Regions from separate parts of the Kushneria phosphatilytica genome, predicted to be linked through region 1. Evidence: predicted binding sites of a transcription regulator. Region 1 holds the regulator's gene; each other region holds the start of a gene.
What was found. The regulator LexA, encoded in region 1, represses DNA repair genes until DNA is damaged. The targets are predictions, from matches to a motif close to TACTGTNTANNTANACAGTA.

Region 1 (6,190 bases):
ATAAAGCATGATCTCGAGTGAGTAATCGCCATAATGTATGAAATTGATGGTGATCAGTTCGTCCGGATCAATGTCCTCGTTTTCACTCAGCATCCTGCGAATATCACCAGTGATACCTTCAATGGCATCAGCATCCTGATAGCGGATGCCAACCCGCTCCCAGAGTCGGCGGCTATGCATGCGCGTCGGAGTTTCCACCGAGATCTGGCTGAACCACGCATTAGGGACATACAGAGGTGGCCCGGCAAAGGTACGAATGGTCGTCAGACGCCATCCGATGTCCTCGACAATGCCTTCGATCTGACGCTCGGGCGAACGGATCCAGTCCCCCACTACAAAGGGCTTGTCGAGATGCACCACCATGCCGCCAAAGAAATTGGCCATCACATCCCGAGCAGCAAAACCGATCACCAGGCCGCCGAAACCACCCATTGCCAGAATGCTCGACATGGATACGCCAAGCAGCTGCAGGCCGATCAGCGTCACGGTAACGATCAGTGCCGCGCCACCGATCTTGGTCACCGCCGAGGCCGAGGTGGCATCCACTGCTTTGGCGTGACAATTGGCCGGCGGAAAAACCAGTCGCTGCTCAAGCCGTCGCAGCAGCCGAATGCCGCCCCATGCCAGCAGTAGCAGGGTGATCAGTGCACCGATCAGCGATAGATAGCGAGCCATCGTATCAATACCGAAATGACTACCCGCCACACCAATACTGACGATGAGCGCTGTCAGCCAGATCCAGATACGCAGAGGAACACGCAGACCGTGAATGATGGGGTCGTCCCAGCGGCGCGGCGAGCGTCGCAACCGATGCTCGAGACGCGACATCAGATAATAAAGGCCAAGATCGATGATCACGGCGACAAGCAGCAGCAACCCCGGTAACAGGATCCAGCCCGGCACGTGCAGCCACTGGGCAAGATGATGCTGAAGTGAGCCAGCCAGGGCAGCACCCGAATCGATGATATTCATAGCAATCTGGATTAATTTGAAAACAGGGCATTCAGGAAAAGCACGCAACCTCTCTGCACACGCCCTACTCCAGTTGCTGCAAGCGCACCCTGATATCTTTCAAACGGGCATCGTCTGTCAGCTTGCTCAATGGCGGCCGCGTTCCGGCCAGCTGAAGCCGCCTCAGGTGCTTTTGCTGGAGGGGTAAAGTCCCGGAATCATCGATCACTCGACGGGCCTGAGCGGCAGCTTCGGCATCATTGCACATCAGGATCAGATCACAGCCTGCCTGTAGCGCCGCACGGGCACGCGCCGCAGCATCTCCTGCCACATGGGCTCCCTGCATCGATAGATCATCGGAGATGATGGCACCGGCAAAGTCCGGCAATGCGCGCAGCATATCGAGCCAGCGCGATGAAAAACCGGCCGGCTGAGTATCCACGGCAGTAAAACGAACATGAGCCGGCATGATACCGGAAAGGCGACCCGCCAGTTGCTCGAAGGGAACCAGATCGCGAGCACGCAGCTCGGCCAGAGATCGATCATCTTCCGGCAGGGTCAGATGAGAATCCAGAGTGACCCCCCCATGACCGGGAAAATGCTTGCCTACTGCCGCCATACCGGCCTCTGACAAACCGTCGATAAAGGCGCCAGCCAATGTCACCACAGCAGCCGGGTCGCTTGAGAATGCCCGGTTGCCAATGGCCGGGCAACGGGCATCATCCAGATCCAGTACCGGGGCGAAACTGAAATCGACACCGCACGCTGCCATCTCGGTCGCCAGCAACCAGCCTGTATCGTGCGCCAGCACCACAGCCGCCTCGGGATCCTGCTGCCAGAAACGCCCCAGAGCGGCCATGGGAGGCAGACGAGTCACCCCCTCACGCAAGCGCTGTACGCGTCCACCCTCCTGATCAATGGCAATCAATAACTGGTCATTGATCGCCCGGATGTCATTGCATAATGCTCGCATCTGTGCCGGAGAGACGAGATTCCGAGCAAAAAGAATAATGCCGCCAAGCGCCGGATCCTGCAGCCACTCGCGCTCTTCATCATTGAGCTCAGTGCCTGCAATATCACACATTACCGCACCGCTCACACCGTCCATGAGGGTCTACTCCTGTCCTGTTGGGTGAGCATCGGCCTCCCACCGGCGACACACTCAAGCGCGGAAGAATAGTGCATTATCAGCATCACGCTCCTCGCGTGTCGTTGTGTTCATTTCAGGTAATGGGGCTCTCATGGCACTGATGGCGACCGGTTTAAGCCGCTGCGTCAGAGTGCGTATTCGTACCTGCTGGTGGTAACCGGTTTCAGCCAGATCACGTAGTGTGACCGGATCCGAGAGCGTAAAGATGACCGAACCCAGCAGGAAATGCAGTCGCCAGAATCGCTCTTCCGCGGGCAATTCCGGTGTTGCCTGTCGCAAGAGCTCCAGAAAGCGCCTCATGCTATCGCCATAGCGATCCTGAAGGTGCTTGCGCAGATGCGCCTGGCTCTGGCTATAAGCCACTCCAAGCAATTTCATGAAAGTCCGCAGGTCGCCGCTTTCCGAAGGTGTTTCCAGCATGCTGCGAAACAGGACATCAAGCAGTTGCTCGAGTGTTGGTGGCCGATCGTTGACACACTGCATTTCGAGCTGATCAAGCTCAGCATGAAAATAAGCGCAAAAAGGCGTCAGATAGCGGGAAAAGACCGATTCAATCAGGGCCTGCTTGGAACCGAAATGATAGTTGACCGCCGCGAGATTGACACCGGCATCGCTGGTGATGCGCCGTAAGGAGGTCTCTGTAAAGCCGTGCTCGGCAAACAGCGCCTCGGCTGTATCAAGCAGGCGGGTCACGGTGTCATTGGCCGTCATGGCAGTGTCGCTTGTCCATTTGTTGCAATCTCGGAACCCTGGAGCGTTCCGGCGGTTGGCATCCATCCAACAGCTGGATACAATTACAGGCTGTATACATTAACATCGTGAGCTCGCCCATGACACGTCCGCTCACCCAGCGCCAGCAGCTGGTTTACGACTTCATCCTTCAGACCATTCAGGATTTCGGCTACCCGCCGACTCGGGCCGAAATTGCCTCGGCACTGGGATTCCGCTCCCCCAATGCCGCCGAGGAACATTTGCGCGCCCTGCGCCGCAAGGGCGTGATCGATATGGTGCCCGGGACCTCACGAGGTATTCGACTGCCGCACAACGAGGAAGTGCCCGATGGGCTTCCGGTCATTGGCGAGGTCGCCGCCGGCAGTCCCATTCTGGCGGCCGAACACATCGATCGTCACTGTCCACTACCCGCCGATTTCTTTACTCCCAATGCGGACTACCTCTTGCGAGTACGAGGTCTATCGATGCGAGATGCCGGCATACTCGAAGGCGACCTGTTGGCGGTGCATCGCACCACCGATATTCGTAACGGCCAGATCGTGGTGGCCCGACTGGATGATGAAGTCACGGTCAAACGCTTTGAACGCCAGAACAATCAGGTGCGTCTGCTGGCCGAAAATCCCGATTTTCAGCCTATTGAAGTCGATACAACCTGCCAGACACTGGAAATCGAAGGTATCGGCGTCGGGATCATCCGCGGGGGCAACGGTCAGGGGCTCGACTGAGTCTGTTGTCTCTCTCGTCCATAACCTGCCCGACATGATGTCGGGCATCGGCTTTGTCACTCGTCAGTGAACAACCGACGGGCGCTCACTCTCCTCTTCGGCCTCATCTCCCTCCCACAGGGTTGTGCGTGAAATGACATGATCGAGCATTTCGCGCGCCACTTCGAAACGGCTGCAACGCAGCATATCCAGCACTTCACTGGAAAACCGGATGGCCACCAGCGGTTCCTCATTGCCCTGTGAAGGCCGCAGCACCACCTCGCCATCGGCAAGTTCAACAATCTCCAGAATCGCGGCGTCGGACATTGATTACCTCTCTGACCATAAGCGGACAGTACTGTATGTCTGTCCGACAACGAAAAGCGACCACGGCAGTCATCTGCCGTGGTCGCTATGCAAGATCAGCCTAACACGGCCAATACTCGGCGTCACCACTCTACTCCGGTCTCGCGTAACGCCGGCAGTAGCGTCGCAAATCCCGCAAGCGCATCATGGAGGTCATCAGCCAGCCCGGCACGGCCGGTCGTGGTAATGGTCATGCTGGGCCGCTGACGCATTGCAGCGCCTTCTTCGCCATGCAATCGATCAATATGCCACAACAGCCTTGCCAGCCAACTGCTGCCGTCCTCGCGCAGGGCGCGCAGGCGCTCGATTTCCGCCACACTGCGCGGTGGATCAAGCAATGCCTGTCGCCATTCCATATCCGGCCAGTTACAGATATGGGCAATCTCTTCGATGAGTGAGGCCAACGCCAGCTCAAGCTGTGCCAGCGCACTCTCTTCCAGCGCCATACGGCGCGCATCGGCATGTTCGTCTTCGCCCACCGGCATCGCCAGTAGCAAGCGTGCCTGATAAAGCAACTGATTGGTGCGTGCACGTGCGCTCATGGCTCACCATCCGAAAGATTACGATGCCTTGCGACTCTTGCGATTATCCTCGACCTGCCATTGACCCTGATCAAAAATCGCCCGCCAGCCGCTTGCCTTGCCGTCAACCTCGGTCAGCACATACTGACTCTTCGTCTTGCGTGAAAAACGGATCTGGGCCGGATTGCCCTCCGGATCTTCGCTCGGCGCATCCAACAGAAAGAGATACTTTTCAGGCAACTCCTCGGCGTGTGCCTTGAGTTCCTTTACCAGGGGTGGACGGGTTTCACGGTTTTTGGGGAACTGGCTGGCCGCCAGAAACAGGCCACTGGCGCCATCACGCAACACATAGTGATCATCCACCTTGCGGCAGGCCAGCTCCGGCATGGGAATCGGATCCATCTTGGGCGGCGCTGGCTCGCCATTCTTCAGCAGCTTACGGGTATTGCGGCATTCGTCATTGGTACAGGCGAAATACTTGCCAAAACGCCCGGATCGCAACTGCATTTCAGCACCACACTTGTCACATTCGATGGTCGGCCCTTCGTAGCCCTTGATCCTGAACTGACCATATTCGATCTCATAGTAGCCATCGTCATCATTACTCAGATGAAGCTTACGGGTCTCATCGACCAGGTAGCTGTTCATCGCAGTGCCGGTATTCGGATTACGACGCTTGGCGCGCAGCGCTTCCGTTTCTGCCGACTCGTCGGCATCTGCCGGGATGGCTTCATCCCCAGGCAACAGATCGATGGTGGTCTTGCAGCGCTCCTTCGGTGGCAGGGTATACCCCGAGCAGCCAAGAAATACCCCTGTTGAAGCTGTCCGAATCTGCATCGGCCTTCCACAGGTAGGACACTCGATATCGGTCTCTATCGGCTGATTGGGGCGCATGCCGTTTTCACCCTCGGCATGCTCGAGTTTGCGGCGGAAATCGTCATAGAAGGTGTCCAGCAGAGCACGCCAGTCGCGCTCGCCTTCAGCGACGTCATCCAGCTCATCTTCCATGCGCGCTGTAAATCCATAATCGAGCAGGTCATGGAAGGATTCGACCAGCCTGTCGGTGACGATCTCACCCAGCTTTTCAGCATAGAAGCGACGGCTTTCGAGTTGCACATAGCCGCGCTCCTGAATGGTGGAAATAATGGAGGCATAGGTCGACGGACGCCCGATTCCCCGCTTTTCCAGCTCCTTGACCAGACTCGCTTCGGTATAACGCGCCGGCGGTTTGGTGAAATGCTGCTGCGGATCAAGCGCCTCCAGAGTCATCTCGGCGCCCTTTTGCAGATCAGGCAGCGACTGATCCTCTTCCCGCTTCCCGGCCGGCTTCATCACCCGGGTATAGCCATCAAAACGAAGGACCCGACCGCGCGCGCGCAACTCGAAACCTTCGGCTTCGATGGTCAGCGTGGTCGACAGGTACTGAGCCGGCGTCATCTGACAAGCCACAAACTGTCGCCATATGAGCTCATAGAGTCGTTCGGCATCCCGTTCCATACCGCTGAGATCGCTTGCGGTGCGATTTACATCACTGGGGCGAATGGCTTCGTGAGCTTCCTGAGCGCCCTCGCGACTGCTATATCGATTGGGAGAGTCTGGCAGGTAACGCTTGCCATACTGATCGTCAATATAGGCGCGCGCCATGCTGATGGCATCACCCGACAGATTGGTCGAGTCGGTACGCATGTAGGTGATATACCCCGCCTCATAGAGACGCTGCGCCAGGGTCATGGTCTTCTTGACCGAAAAGCCCAGCCGACCGCTGG
Region 2 (6,190 bases), 620 kb from region 1:
GATAGGGCACGCCCGCCATGGGAATAGAGGCACCGGCTGATTGCCCGCGAGCTGTCAGCGTAATGTCGAGCAGCGCAGCGGCACGCCGGGCGTCGTCATAAAAGAGTTCGTAGAAATCCCCCATGCGGTAGAACAGTAGAATATCCGGATGCTCGCGCTTGATGCGCAGATATTGCGCCATCATGGGCGTGTGCCGGTTGAGATCGTCCTGAGCCACGTTCAATCGGATTCCCGCTTCGTTGATAGGTGAGCCGGGGAGGCAATGGGGCAGGCGGCCTCGGTATGCTGGCCGAAGGCTGCGTCATCCCGCGTGGGCCGCGGACGATTGTGGCTGAGCATCGAAGCGCCGCTCTGCATCACCTCTTCCTGCGATGACGCAAGGTTACCATGAGCGCTGAAGGTCAGCAGCGTTCGACCTGGCGTTTTTACAGGAGCGGGCCGGCCGCCGGGTGTATTGAAATATTGCCGCGGATTGCAGAGGTGTAAGCCAGGTAAATTACTGTATGAATGTACAGTTTTCTGTCCCACCCTGAAGTCGTGTCCGGACACGACAACGACTGCCGACACGAGCCGGCAGGTAGCGATACGCACAGGGAGACTGTAATGACTGCACAGCCACAGCAATATAATGCCAGCAACGCACAGGTTACCGTGACCATCGAAGAGGGCGAAAAGCCGGGGGCCACTGCGCGGCTGGTGGAAAATATCGATGCGCTTCGGCAGACCACACCCGAAACCGCCGGCGAGCGGGTATGGGTCGAGTACCATACCGTACGTGGTTACGGGGGCGGGCTGTTCTATCACGAGCCTGATAACGTCACCAGCCGGGATGATGGTGGCGCCATGATCGTGACTGAAAACGGCGATCGTTTTCGCCGTGAATGGGGGACGAAGGAGAAGGGCGATGTGTTGCTGTGGGGGGCCGACCCTACCGGCACGCTCGGCTCGGCCGAGGCGGTGCAACGGATCGTCGATTCCGGATTGACCGGTACCATCGTCTTTCCCAACGAAGGCGTCTTCGTGATCGAGCGCACGGTAAGCATGCAACCGGTTTCTTCCGTGGCCAATGACGGTACGGTGAAGCGCCAGGGCGAGGCCCGTATGATCCTGCGTTCAAGGATGTGGTCGCACTTCGGTTACTTCCGTGACCGGGCGGCAATCAAGCCGGGGCCGGAAGTCAACGGTGCCATGTTCACGCATGTTTACATGGCGGAAGGCCTGGCCTTCTTCGGCCCGGATGAAAAGCGCGATGGGCATGCGTATCACGCCCTGGAGCTGGACGGTTACGTCAACAAGGTGACCCGCTGCTCGTTCAATATGCCCAATGACGGCATCGTGACCTGGGCGGGAGCCAACATTGATATTGTCTATTGTCACTTCATTGGCTGTCAGAACGCCGTGCGGACGCATGGGGAAGGCGAAATCGTCACTACCTATACCTTCACCGCCAATCTCTGTCAGTACGTTGGCCACCTGATGAACTGTGCCGGGCAGCTTTGGGGCTCACAGTTCAACAATAACACCTGGGAGGCGTGTAGCGGCTCCATGGTGGTGGCCCAGGTGGTCTTCAATTGCGGTTTCGTGACCAACTGGATCGAAGGCGGTGGCAATGCGGATGACCCCATTCGCATCATTGATAACACGACTTATCAGCAAAACCGGGAGAACTGGGCCGCTGGTAACAACTTCCACGGTGGTGGCTGGATCAACACCCTGGCGCCTTCGGATCACGAATACAACAACCGCTTTGGCGGAGTGAATCTGGATACCAACAAGGTGATTGTCAGCGAGGCCACAGGGTCGGGTGTTGCGCTTCGAACCGACGGACTCCAGCAGTATCTTGATGAGTGGAAGGGCTGCGTGGAGCTGGGTATTCGCTCGACTTCCAATAAAAACGGCGGCGCCGATATCGGGTTGAACTCGAGCAATGCCATCAACCTGCGTGCCAGCAATGGCTATATCAATATCCGCAAGGGTGATGGTGCAATCAGCGATGAGAGTAACAAACCGATCCTGAATTATCCGGTCAGCAAGCTGCGTGACCAGGAAGTGGACACTGCGCTGCAGCTGCAACCGGATCGCATGAACATGTTCAGCGCCAGAGTGCCGGTGCTGAATACCGACCCATCTGACAGTACTCAGCGCACTGTCCGTCGGGTGCCTTCGGCCATGCCATTCATTATTCACTGGAGCGGTGCCTATACCGCAGGCAAGGGCAGCGACGCCTCTGCCTACTTCGATGTCAGTGAAGTGAAGGACAATGCGATACATCTTTATAACAACCACATGGAGACGCGCAGCCCCAGGCTATGGGTGACCACCAATGATACCGATGCCGAATTCGACCACTGGGAGGTTATCGATGCCTATAGTGGGTCATGGCAAGCCTATGGTGTCTGCAAGGGCGTCAGGCTGTACTTTCGTGAGCGCACTACCGGTGAGTTCACGGTGCCTGACAGCTTTGACATGATGCTGGTCAACGGCTGGTAAACGATCACCGTACCGACATGTATTGGCCCCGACCCGGCTCGGGGCCTTTTTGTGTCTGCATGCCTGGGGTCCGTAGTGAAGAGGCGCGCTGTCGCCGTAGCGGCTGTGCTACTGTATGCACGACAGGATGTAGATCGCTGCCACGAGAATTCGACGCATGATCGATGAAACGATCCGACGCCTGGCAACCTCGCTGGGCGAGCATTGCCGCCGTTACGACTGCCAGGTCGTGACTGCCGAATCCTGTACCGGAGGCGGGGTGGCTGAAGCCATTACTGCCATTGCCGGCAGCTCGGGATGGTTCGAAACCGGGTACGTTACCTATTCCAATGCCGCCAAGCAGCGCCTGCTGGGGGTCTCGGAGGCATCGCTGGAACGCTGGGGGGCGGTCAGTGAGTCGGTGGTTCGTGAGATGGTGGCAGGGGCGTGTCAGGATAGTGGGGCCAGACTGGGGGTAGCCATCAGCGGTATTGCTGGTCCTGATGGTGGGTCTGCCGACAAGCCGGTTGGTACAGTATGGCTGGCGTGGGCGTACGGTGGTCGAACGACAGCCGAGTGCCATGTTTTTCCCGGTAATCGCGACGAGGTGCGGCGTGCCGCTGTCATCAGGTCCCTGGAAGGGTTGATCGAATCTCTCGAAACAGGTGCTTGAAGAATTTTCACCTGAATCATCGGCTGTGCGTTGGCGCTTATTTGTTATAAAATACTGGACAAACATACAGACATTTCGAGCCGTTCGATGACAATTTGCTTCGGTAATCCGGGTGGACCCGGTTGCATCGGACGTCTCCTTCGCCATGAATCGAGAGGAGGACTCCATGGCTCAGGATGAAAATCGCACCAAGGCGCTCAATGCCGCGCTTTCCCAGATCGAACGTCAGTTCGGCAAGGGCGCGGTCATGCGCATGGGCGAAGCCCCTCGGGTCGCCGTCCCTTCGGTGTCGACCGGTTCGCTGGGGCTGGATATCGCCCTGGGCGTCGGTGGTCTGCCCTATGGACGAATTGTCGAAATCTTCGGGCCGGAAGCCTCTGGCAAGACAACCATCACGCTGTCGGTCATTGCCCAGGCACAAAAGCAGGGCAAGACCTGCGCCTTTATCGATGCCGAGCATGCACTTGATCCCACTTATGCCGAAAAGCTGGGTATCAACATTGATGATCTGTTGGTGTCGCAGCCTGATACCGGCGAGCAGGCGCTGGAAATCTGCGACATGCTGGTACGTTCGGGTGGCGTCGACGTGATCGTGGTCGATTCGGTAGCCGCCCTGACGCCGCGCGCCGAGATCGAAGGCGAGATGGGCGATGCCCACGTCGGTCTTCAGGCGCGGCTGATGTCGCAGGCGCTGCGCAAGGTGACGGGGAACATCAAGAATGCCAACTGCATGGTGATGTTCGTTAACCAGATCCGCATGAAGATCGGCGTCATGTTCGGCAATCCCGAGACCACAACCGGCGGCAACGCGCTGAAGTTCTACTCCAGTGTGCGTCTCGATATCCGCCGTACCGGCTCGGTCAAGCAGGGCGACGAGGCCGTTGGCAACGAAACACGCGTCAAGGTTGTCAAAAACAAGGTCGCGCCCCCGTTCCGTCAGGCCGAATTCCAGATTCTCTATGGCAAGGGGATCTATCATGCCGGCGAGGTGGTGGATCTCGGCGTACAGTGCAACCTGGTCAGCAAGGCAGGTGCCTGGTACAGCTATCAGGGCAACAAGATCGGTCAGGGCAAGGCCAATGCAGCGCAGTATCTCGAGGAGAATCCTGAAGTCATGCAGGAGATCGAGGATGCCATCCGCGCCCAGCTGCTGACTGTGCCCGGTCAGAAAGAGAAGAGTGAACAGGGCAAACAGGAAGAAGAGGCTTCGGCGGCACCCGCTGATGCCGATGACCAGGATGAGCTACTGTAGGCTGCAGTCTGACGATATGCCGCAGTAGTAACGGAAAGTGGGGTGTGCGCCGAAAGCGCACACCCCTTTTTCATGCCTGGTAACCGGGAGGGCAAACATGAGTGAGATGCAACGTGATCCGCGCGAGGATGCCATCGTGCTATTGGCGCGCCGGGAGTATTCGGTTGTCGAACTGCGTGAACGGCTGGCACGCCACGAGCATGAGCCAGAGACGATCGAGCAGGTGTTGAATGCACTGCAAGCCGAGGGACTGCAATCCGATAGCCGATTTGCCGAGCAGTTTCTGCGTTCACGGGTTAACCGTTTGCAGGGGCCGCGCCGGATCGAAGCCGAATTGCGCCAGCGGGGTATCGACCAGGCGCTGATTGTCACGACCCTGTCAGAGAGTACAGTGGATTGGTTCGCGCTTGCCTGCCAGGCTTTGCGACGGCGCTTCGATGGACCCGGCAATGATCGGCGCGAGCAGGCCAAACGGCTGCGCTTTCTGGCCTCAAGAGGCTTCGACGGGGAACAGGGATATCACGCTCTTGAGCATGCCTGGACGTCTTCGGAAGAGCTCTGACCCTGCCTCGATTTGACCTGTTATCGGGCCATGGGCGTGCAGGCGCTTTAGTCAGGATGCGAAGTCGTTATACTGTTCGGTTCCATGGACGCTAACATGATGGCGTCATGAACGAATGGTATCCGCGAGCGCCGCTTTAGTAGCGCGCCCGGAGAAGCGCTGCCGACCATTGAACAGCGGCCACGCATCCAGCCCTTCCATCGCTCACGGAACATCTATGAAAAGCGCCGAGATACGAAAAGCCTTTCTCAATTTCTTCGAAGAGCGCGGCCACACCCTGGTACCTTCCAGCTCACTGGTACCGGAGAACGATCCCACGCTGTTGTTTACCAATGCCGGCATGGTGCCGTTCAAGGATGTCTTTCTCGGCCGCGACCAGCGCCCCTATGTTCGCGCCACTTCGGCGCAGCGCTGTGTCCGGGCAGGCGGTAAACACAACGACCTGGACAATGTCGGCTATACCGCCCGCCATCACACCTTTTTCGAGATGCTCGGCAATTTCAGCTTTGGCGACTATTTCAAGCGCGAGGCCATTCAGTATGCCTGGTCATTTCTGACCGAGGTGCTCCAGCTGCCGGCAGAGAAGCTCTGGGTGACGGTGCACCATAGTGATGATGAAGCCGCCGATATCTGGATCAATGAAATCGGGGTGCCAGCCGAGCGACTGGCAAGACTCGATGAAGACAATTTCTGGCAGATGGGGGACACAGGCCCCTGTGGTCCCTGCTCCGAAGTCTTTTATGACCACGGCCCTGATGTCTTTGGTGGTCCCCCCGGCTCGCCCGATGAGGATGGCGATCGCTATATCGAGATCTGGAACCTGGTGTTCATGCAGTACGATCGCGATAGTGCAGGGACCCTTCATCCCCTGCCCAGCCCGTCGATCGATACCGGCATGGGGCTGGAGCGTATGGCCGCTGTGGTACAGGGTGTGCACTCCAATTATGAGATCGACCTGTTCGTCAACCTGATCAAGGCAGCCGCCAGAGCGACCGGGCAGAGCGACCTCGATCAACCTTCATTACGCGTGATCGCCGATCATATTCGCTCCTGCGCCTTCCTGATTGTCGATGGCGTATTGCCCTCCAATGAAGGGCGCGGATACGTGCTGCGACGTATTATTCGAAGGGCGGTGCGGCACGGCCACAAGCTTGGTGCACGCGAACCCTTCTTTCATCAGCTGGTCGCTGCGCTCGATGACGAGATGGGGCAGGCCTATCCTGCCCTGCATGAG
Region 3 (6,190 bases), 800 kb from region 1:
ACTTCCTCCTGTATGCTCGGCGATCCTGTCGTAGTCGAAAGCGCCAGAGCCTGAATGCGATGAATGACGTCATACAGGAAGCGATCCACCAGGACACCTCGGGGCAGCTGGTCACCGACCTGAAGTCAGTCGGATTCGCCGGGGGTTTCCAGTCGGCCGTGGTAGAGCCGCCAGGAGCGCCCCAGGTGATCCTGCATTGCCTGTCTGGCTCGGTCAGGCTCGCAATCGACAATGGCGCGATAAATCGCCCGATGTTCTTCCAGTACATTCTCCAGGTAACGCATCATTTCATCACGCGCCCCGAGGTCTTCAACGTGCGAACGCGGCACCATGGTTTCGCCGAAAAAGTCGTAGAAGCGCAGATAGACATGATTGCGACAGGCGGCACCGATCAGGCGATGGAACTCGAAATCCTCCTGCTTGGCCAGGTGTCGGTCGCCGATACTGCGCGCAAAGCGTGCCAGATTCTCCTCGAGTGCGCTGATGTCCTGCTCAGTGCGGCGCTGCGCCGCCAGCCCGGCCGCCTCGGTTTCAATCGGAATCCGAAACTCCAGAACCTGTACGATCTCGCTGGCCGTTTCCAGGCTCAACCCTTCCGTCATGAAAGACGTTGAGGCATGGCGGCGAATCACGAAGGCCCCGATCCCTCGCCGGGTTTCAACCAGACCGCGGGATTTGAGATGCGATACAGCCTCGCGTACCACCGTGCGACTGACATCAAACATCTCTCCCAGCTGACTCTCCGTGGGCAACCGATCACCAACCTTGAGCTGCTCACGCTGAATCATCTCTTCCAGCGCACCGACCACATAGGCCGACAGGTTCTGACGCCGCCGCGGCGGCGTAAATTGCGAATCAAGCGAGGTCATGAAGGCATCCGCTCAAAAGAAATTGGACTGTTCCCGAGCTGCCAGTATCACCTCCCGTGCAGGGCGGGGTCCAGGTGATGCCCCATGCGTCTGCCACATGATGCCCGTGTTATTGCGTCAATTGCCTGAAAATACCGATCAGCCGTTCCAGCTCTGCGCGTTCCTCGTCGGTTGGCATCACCAGGGGGGTACGCACACTGCCACCGGGATGGCCAATCAATTCGGCACCGGCCTTGATCAGACTGACCGCATAGCCGGGCTTGTGACCACGCAGTTCAACAAAGGGCACGAAGAATTTCTCGACCAGCCGAGACACCTGGGTAGTGCGCCCTTCACGCAACAGTCGATAGAACTTCAACGCTTCTTCCGGCACGAAGTTGAAGACCGCCGAGGAGTAGGTATTCACACCAATTGCCATATACGCTTCAGCAAAAATCTCTGCTGTCGGCACGCCCCCGATATAAACCAGCCGATCACCGACCGTCTTGATGATGCTATTGAGTGCCTGGATGTTGCCGACACCGTCCTTGAAACCAATCAGATTGGGACACTGGGTCGTCAGGCGCAGTACCGAAGCGGCATCGAGCTGACCATTGGCACGGTTGTAGAGCACCACACCCAGTTTTGTGGAAGCACAAACACGAGTGACATAATCGACCAGCCCTTCAGGAGGACACTCGGTCAGGTAGGGCGGCATCAGCAGCAGCCCGTCGGCGCCCTTCTCTTCAGCGATGCGCGCCTGTTCGATGGCATCTCGCACGTTGCGACCGGCACTGGACAGAATCGGCAGGTGACCACCGCAGATACGCACCGCCGAATTCACCACGGTTTCCACTTCTCTTGTGGTCAGTGAGAAGAATTCCCCGGTACCGCCTGCCACAAACAAAGCCGACACCTCATACTGCCTGAGCCACTCCAGACGTGCCTCATAGGAGGGCGCATCGAATTCGCCGGCTGTATCGAAATCGGTAATCGGAAAGGAGAGCAGACCATCGCCGAGAGCTGCGCGCAGTTGCTGATGATCGAAATGCATGTAGGCCTCCTGGGTAGTAATCATGACGGGGTATTCGCCACGAACCGTGACTTATCCTGTCGGCGCTGGATCAACGCACCATCGCCGGCCGCCCGGGATCAAAACGCCAGCCCGGAATCAGATACTGCATGGCTTTGGCATCATCGCGTCGTCCACCCTGCAGTGAGCGATAGCGCTGATGCGCCTGTTCGACGGCCGCCATATCAAGTTCAATGCCCAAACCCGGCATATCGGGAATGGCAATCCGGCCATCGCGAATTTCCAGCGGCGAACGGGTCAATCGTTGACCTTCCTGCCAGATCCAGTGCGTATCGATGGCCGTCGGGCGCCCTGGTGCTGCGGCACCGACATGAGCAAACATGGCCAACGAGATATCAAAGTGATTGTTGGAATGGCATCCCCATGTCAGCCCCCAGTCATTACACAGCTGCGCTACACGTACCGCACCGCTCGGGGTCCAGAAATGCGGATCGGCCAGCGGGATATCGATGGCGCCCTGCATGACGGCGTGGCCAAGCTCACGCCAGTTGGTGGCAATCATGTTGGTCGCCACCGGCAATCCGGTGGCCCGCCTGAACTCCGCCATGATCTCGCGCCCCGAGAATCCCTGCTCGGCGCGACATGGATCCTCGGCATAGGCCAAGGTATCGCCGAGCCCCCGGCAGAGTTTGATGGCCTCATCCAGTTGCCACGCGCCGTTGGGATCGACCGTAATGCGGGCCTCGGGGAAAGCGGTGGCCAGCGCCTGTACGGTTTCGATCTCCTGCTCACCGGATAGCACCCCACCCTTGAGCTTGAAATCCCGGAATCCATAGCGATCACGAGCTGCCTGAGCCAGCCGTAATATGGCGTCGGCATCCAGGGCCGGTTCATTGCGAATTCGATACCACTCGTGTGCGTCTTCAGCGCTTGAGCGATAGTCCAGATCGGTCTGACGTCGATCGCCGAGGTAAAAAAGATACCCCAGCACCGCGACCTCCCGACGCTGCATCCCCTCTCCCAGCAGCTCGGCCACAGGCACCCCGAGGAACTGCCCCAACAGATCCAGCAACGCGGATTCGAGCGCTGCCACGGCATTGATCCGTAGCTCGAATGTCCAGGCACCGTCACCGGTGGCTTCAAAGTCCGCTGCCTGCTGACCTCGGTGGAGTTCGCTGACGATACGGTTCAGCCGCGCGATCGATTGTCCTTCTACTCGACCAATGGCATGACGCAGGGTACGTTCGATGACCTCGCCTCCCGGTGCCTCACCAACGCCCACATGACCGGCGTTATCCTCCAGAATCACCAGATTGCGAGTAAACACGGGACCATGAGCACCGCCGATATTCAGCAGCATGCTGTCCTCTCCGGCGACCGGTATCACCTTCATGCTCGTTACGCGAGGGGCATCGTGAAACGTCGTCATGCAGACTCCTGTCCTGGCACTGACACAAGATCGTCCTGCTGCTTATGTATGATGTCATACAATTTATGGCACATGACGCTTTTCGCCAACCGAAACTTTGGTCGGTATGCCATCAATCACCTCTGAGGCGATAGCAGGCCCCTGCGGGCGTTTCGAGCAATAAACGGGGCACACAGGAGCCATCTGATGTGCAATACGCTACGATGCCTTCAATACTGTATTTAAATACAGTATTTTGGAGAACACCGTTCCTGCCTGCCTTTGGAGACTTTCATGGAGATCACACTGCTGGGGGCACCCCCTGCCAACGCTACCCACGGTTGCCTGCGGCACACCCGAACTACCAGCGGTTTTCCCTCGCCCGCTGATGAGTTTCGCGAGCCACCACTTGGCTATGGCGATCTGTTCGGCGCCGAATCAGCTTCGCTATTCTTCATGCGCGTCCGCGGCGCCTTACCCGAGCAGGGCTGGCACGATAACGACATTATCGCTGTCGAGCGGGATGCCTTTCCGTTCGATGGCGCCCTGGTCGTCATTGCACTGGATGGTGAACTTACCCTTCGTCAGCTGACGTGCCGACAGCAGCAATGGTGGCTATGCGCCCCGGGTGGTCATTATGCCGATCTCCCCATCGCCGGGAATGTACAGGAGCGGTTATGGGGTATCGTTCGTCACCACATTCACAGTTATTTCGATGAACATCAGCGAAGATCGGAGATCCGCATCTGAAAGAAGAGGCAGGCCATGTATGCGCTGATAGACTGCAATAACTTCTACGTCGCTTGCGAGCGATTGTTCGATCCCGCCTTATATGGCAAACCGGTAGGGGTACTCTCCAACAACGATGGCTGCATTGTGGCACGCAGCGAGGAGCTCAAGGCGCTCGGTGTCGCCATGGGGACGCCTGCCCATCTGCTACCACCGGAGCTGGCACACCATGGACTGGTACTGCGCTCATCGAACTACACGCTCTACGGAGATCTCTCCGAGCGGGTCCAGCGAGTGCTCGCCGCCGAAGTCCCGGAAGTCGACCCCTACTCCATCGATGAATATTTCCTCGACCTGAAAGGCGTCACAAAACCGCTCGAGCCCCTGGCCCAACGACTTGCCGGCCTCGTGGAGCGTCGGGTTGGTATTCCGGTCTCGGTCGGCATAGCGCCGACACGCACCCTGGCCAAGCTGGCCAATCATTGCGTAAAGCAAAGAAATCGCCATCACAGCGACATACAGGTCTTTCGCAAGGCCGATGATCCCGGCCTGATTCAGTGGCTGCAAAACATGCCACCAGGTGCAGTATGGGGGATCGGCGGACGGCTGAATGCCCGCCTGATGGCTCTGGGCATTGATACGGCTTTCAAACTGCGTAATGCCTCTCCTGGCTGGTTACGTCATCGTTTCAATGTCGTATTGGCACGCACTGCCAGCGAGTTGAAAGGCGACGATTGTCTGGCACCGGATGGCCTGCTTGCCGCTCGCCACAGCATCCGTTGCTCGCGCTCTTTCGGGCGAGTACTGACAAACCCCGCGCAGTTGGGAGAAGCACTGCGTTTTCATTGCGAACGGGCCGGCGTCAAGCTGCGCCGTGAAGGCCAGCTGGCCAGCCTGATCGGAATCAGCCTGACCCCGGGCCCTTTCGACCGGACACCACGTGGACGCAACGGCCATCGCCATGGCCTCTGTCACTGGCTAACGCTTCCCTTCCCGACAGCCGATACAGTCCGCCTCAACCTTTATGCACAACAGCTACTGAAACACCTTTATCAACCCGGTCAGCGTTATCAGAAAATTACCGTCATGCTGGAAGGGCTTTCACCCCAACAGGGTCATCAGCCCAGTCTGTTCGAGGGCAGCGAATCGGGTCAGCGTTTACAACTGATGAAAACGTGGGATGACATCAACCAGCGCTATGGCGCCACAGCTCTGACCCTGGGGCCACGCACCAGCAAGGCCGACTGGCAAATGCGCAGCGCCCGTCGATCCGGACGTTTCACGACCCATATGGCTGAACTGCCACAGGTCACCCTTCGCTGATAAAGTGTTGTTCATGTTCACTTCAGCATAACGAACTGGTCCTTTTTTCCCTACGCTACCGTCCGAGATGAGCTGGTGGCTGCTACTCTTGATGCTGCTGACCTGGTTCATTTGAATGAAACGATTAACACTCTGATCATGCAGGGAGACGCGCCATGGGAATGAAAGGCCAACGCACGGCTGCCGGCCTGATAGCGGCAGCAATGACCATGACTCCAATGGGGGTTGCAGTCGCACAGCAAACGCAGAATGACACCGGGGACCCATCGGCCGATGCTGTCCATCCGGTGATCAAACATTATGGCGGCGTTATTCCGCGCAGCGATGACAACACCAACCAACCCGATCCTGACAAAACCTATCATGTGATCTTCGATGTCTTTCACGGCGGAGATGATACTTCGAAGCTCAACCCGCAGCTGGATCGTCTGGCACGAGCAGTCAATGTGTTTGCCGCGCATGGTGTCGATCCCGAACATCTCGACTTCGTGGCCATTCTGCATGGTGGTTCGACCCGCAGCGTCATGACCGAAAAGGCCTACCAGCAACGATTTGGTGTAGAGAATCCCGATACCGATATCATTGCTGCGCTGGAAAAGGCCGGCGTACAGGTAGAGGTCTGCGGGCAGGCACTCAGTCGTCGCAACATCAGCGAGGAAATGGTCAATCAGCAGGTCGATGTCACGCCTTCTTCCCTGGTCACACTGGCCATGTACGGTCAGAAGGGCTATGCCTACGAACGGTTCTGAAATCGTTCGATAATATCACTCCGGGGGCATGATATTCCCACCTGACAGGTACTGTCAGGCGCTGGATGGCCCTGATGAGGTTCCACGTCACGGTCCCATG

Region 2: the regulator LexA is predicted to act here: its motif matches at 3,195-3,214, upstream of recA (recombinase RecA).
Region 3: the regulator LexA is predicted to act here: its motif matches at 3,524-3,543, upstream of FY550_RS10970 (LexA family protein).

What each region holds. Positions count from the first base shown of each region.
Region 1 is NZ_CP043420.1:1,574,255-1,580,444, reverse strand. Features, by position in the region: gene FY550_RS07210 (mechanosensitive ion channel family protein) at 1-972, opposite strand, end outside; gene nagZ (beta-N-acetylhexosaminidase) at 1,037-2,059, opposite strand; gene FY550_RS07200 (TetR/AcrR family transcriptional regulator) at 2,114-2,812, opposite strand; gene lexA (transcriptional repressor LexA) at 2,932-3,558, shown strand; gene FY550_RS07190 (hypothetical protein) at 3,622-3,864, opposite strand; gene FY550_RS07185 (DUF6586 family protein) at 3,987-4,445, opposite strand; gene topA (type I DNA topoisomerase) at 4,464-6,190, opposite strand, start outside.
Region 2 is NZ_CP043420.1:951,864-958,053, forward strand. Features, by position in the region: gene mutS (DNA mismatch repair protein MutS) at 1-184, opposite strand, end outside; gene FY550_RS04145 (hypothetical protein) at 604-2,490, shown strand; gene FY550_RS04150 (CinA family protein) at 2,648-3,142, shown strand; gene recA (recombinase RecA) at 3,309-4,394, shown strand; gene FY550_RS04160 (regulatory protein RecX) at 4,492-4,956, shown strand; gene alaS (alanine--tRNA ligase) at 5,174-6,190, shown strand, end outside.
Region 3 is NZ_CP043420.1:2,373,126-2,379,315, forward strand. Features, by position in the region: gene FY550_RS10955 (FadR/GntR family transcriptional regulator) at 126-869, opposite strand; gene kdgD (5-dehydro-4-deoxyglucarate dehydratase) at 979-1,902, opposite strand; gene FY550_RS10965 (enolase C-terminal domain-like protein) at 1,973-3,310, opposite strand; gene FY550_RS10970 (LexA family protein) at 3,584-4,039, shown strand; gene FY550_RS10975 (Y-family DNA polymerase) at 4,055-5,341, shown strand; gene FY550_RS10980 (DsrE family protein) at 5,497-6,090, shown strand.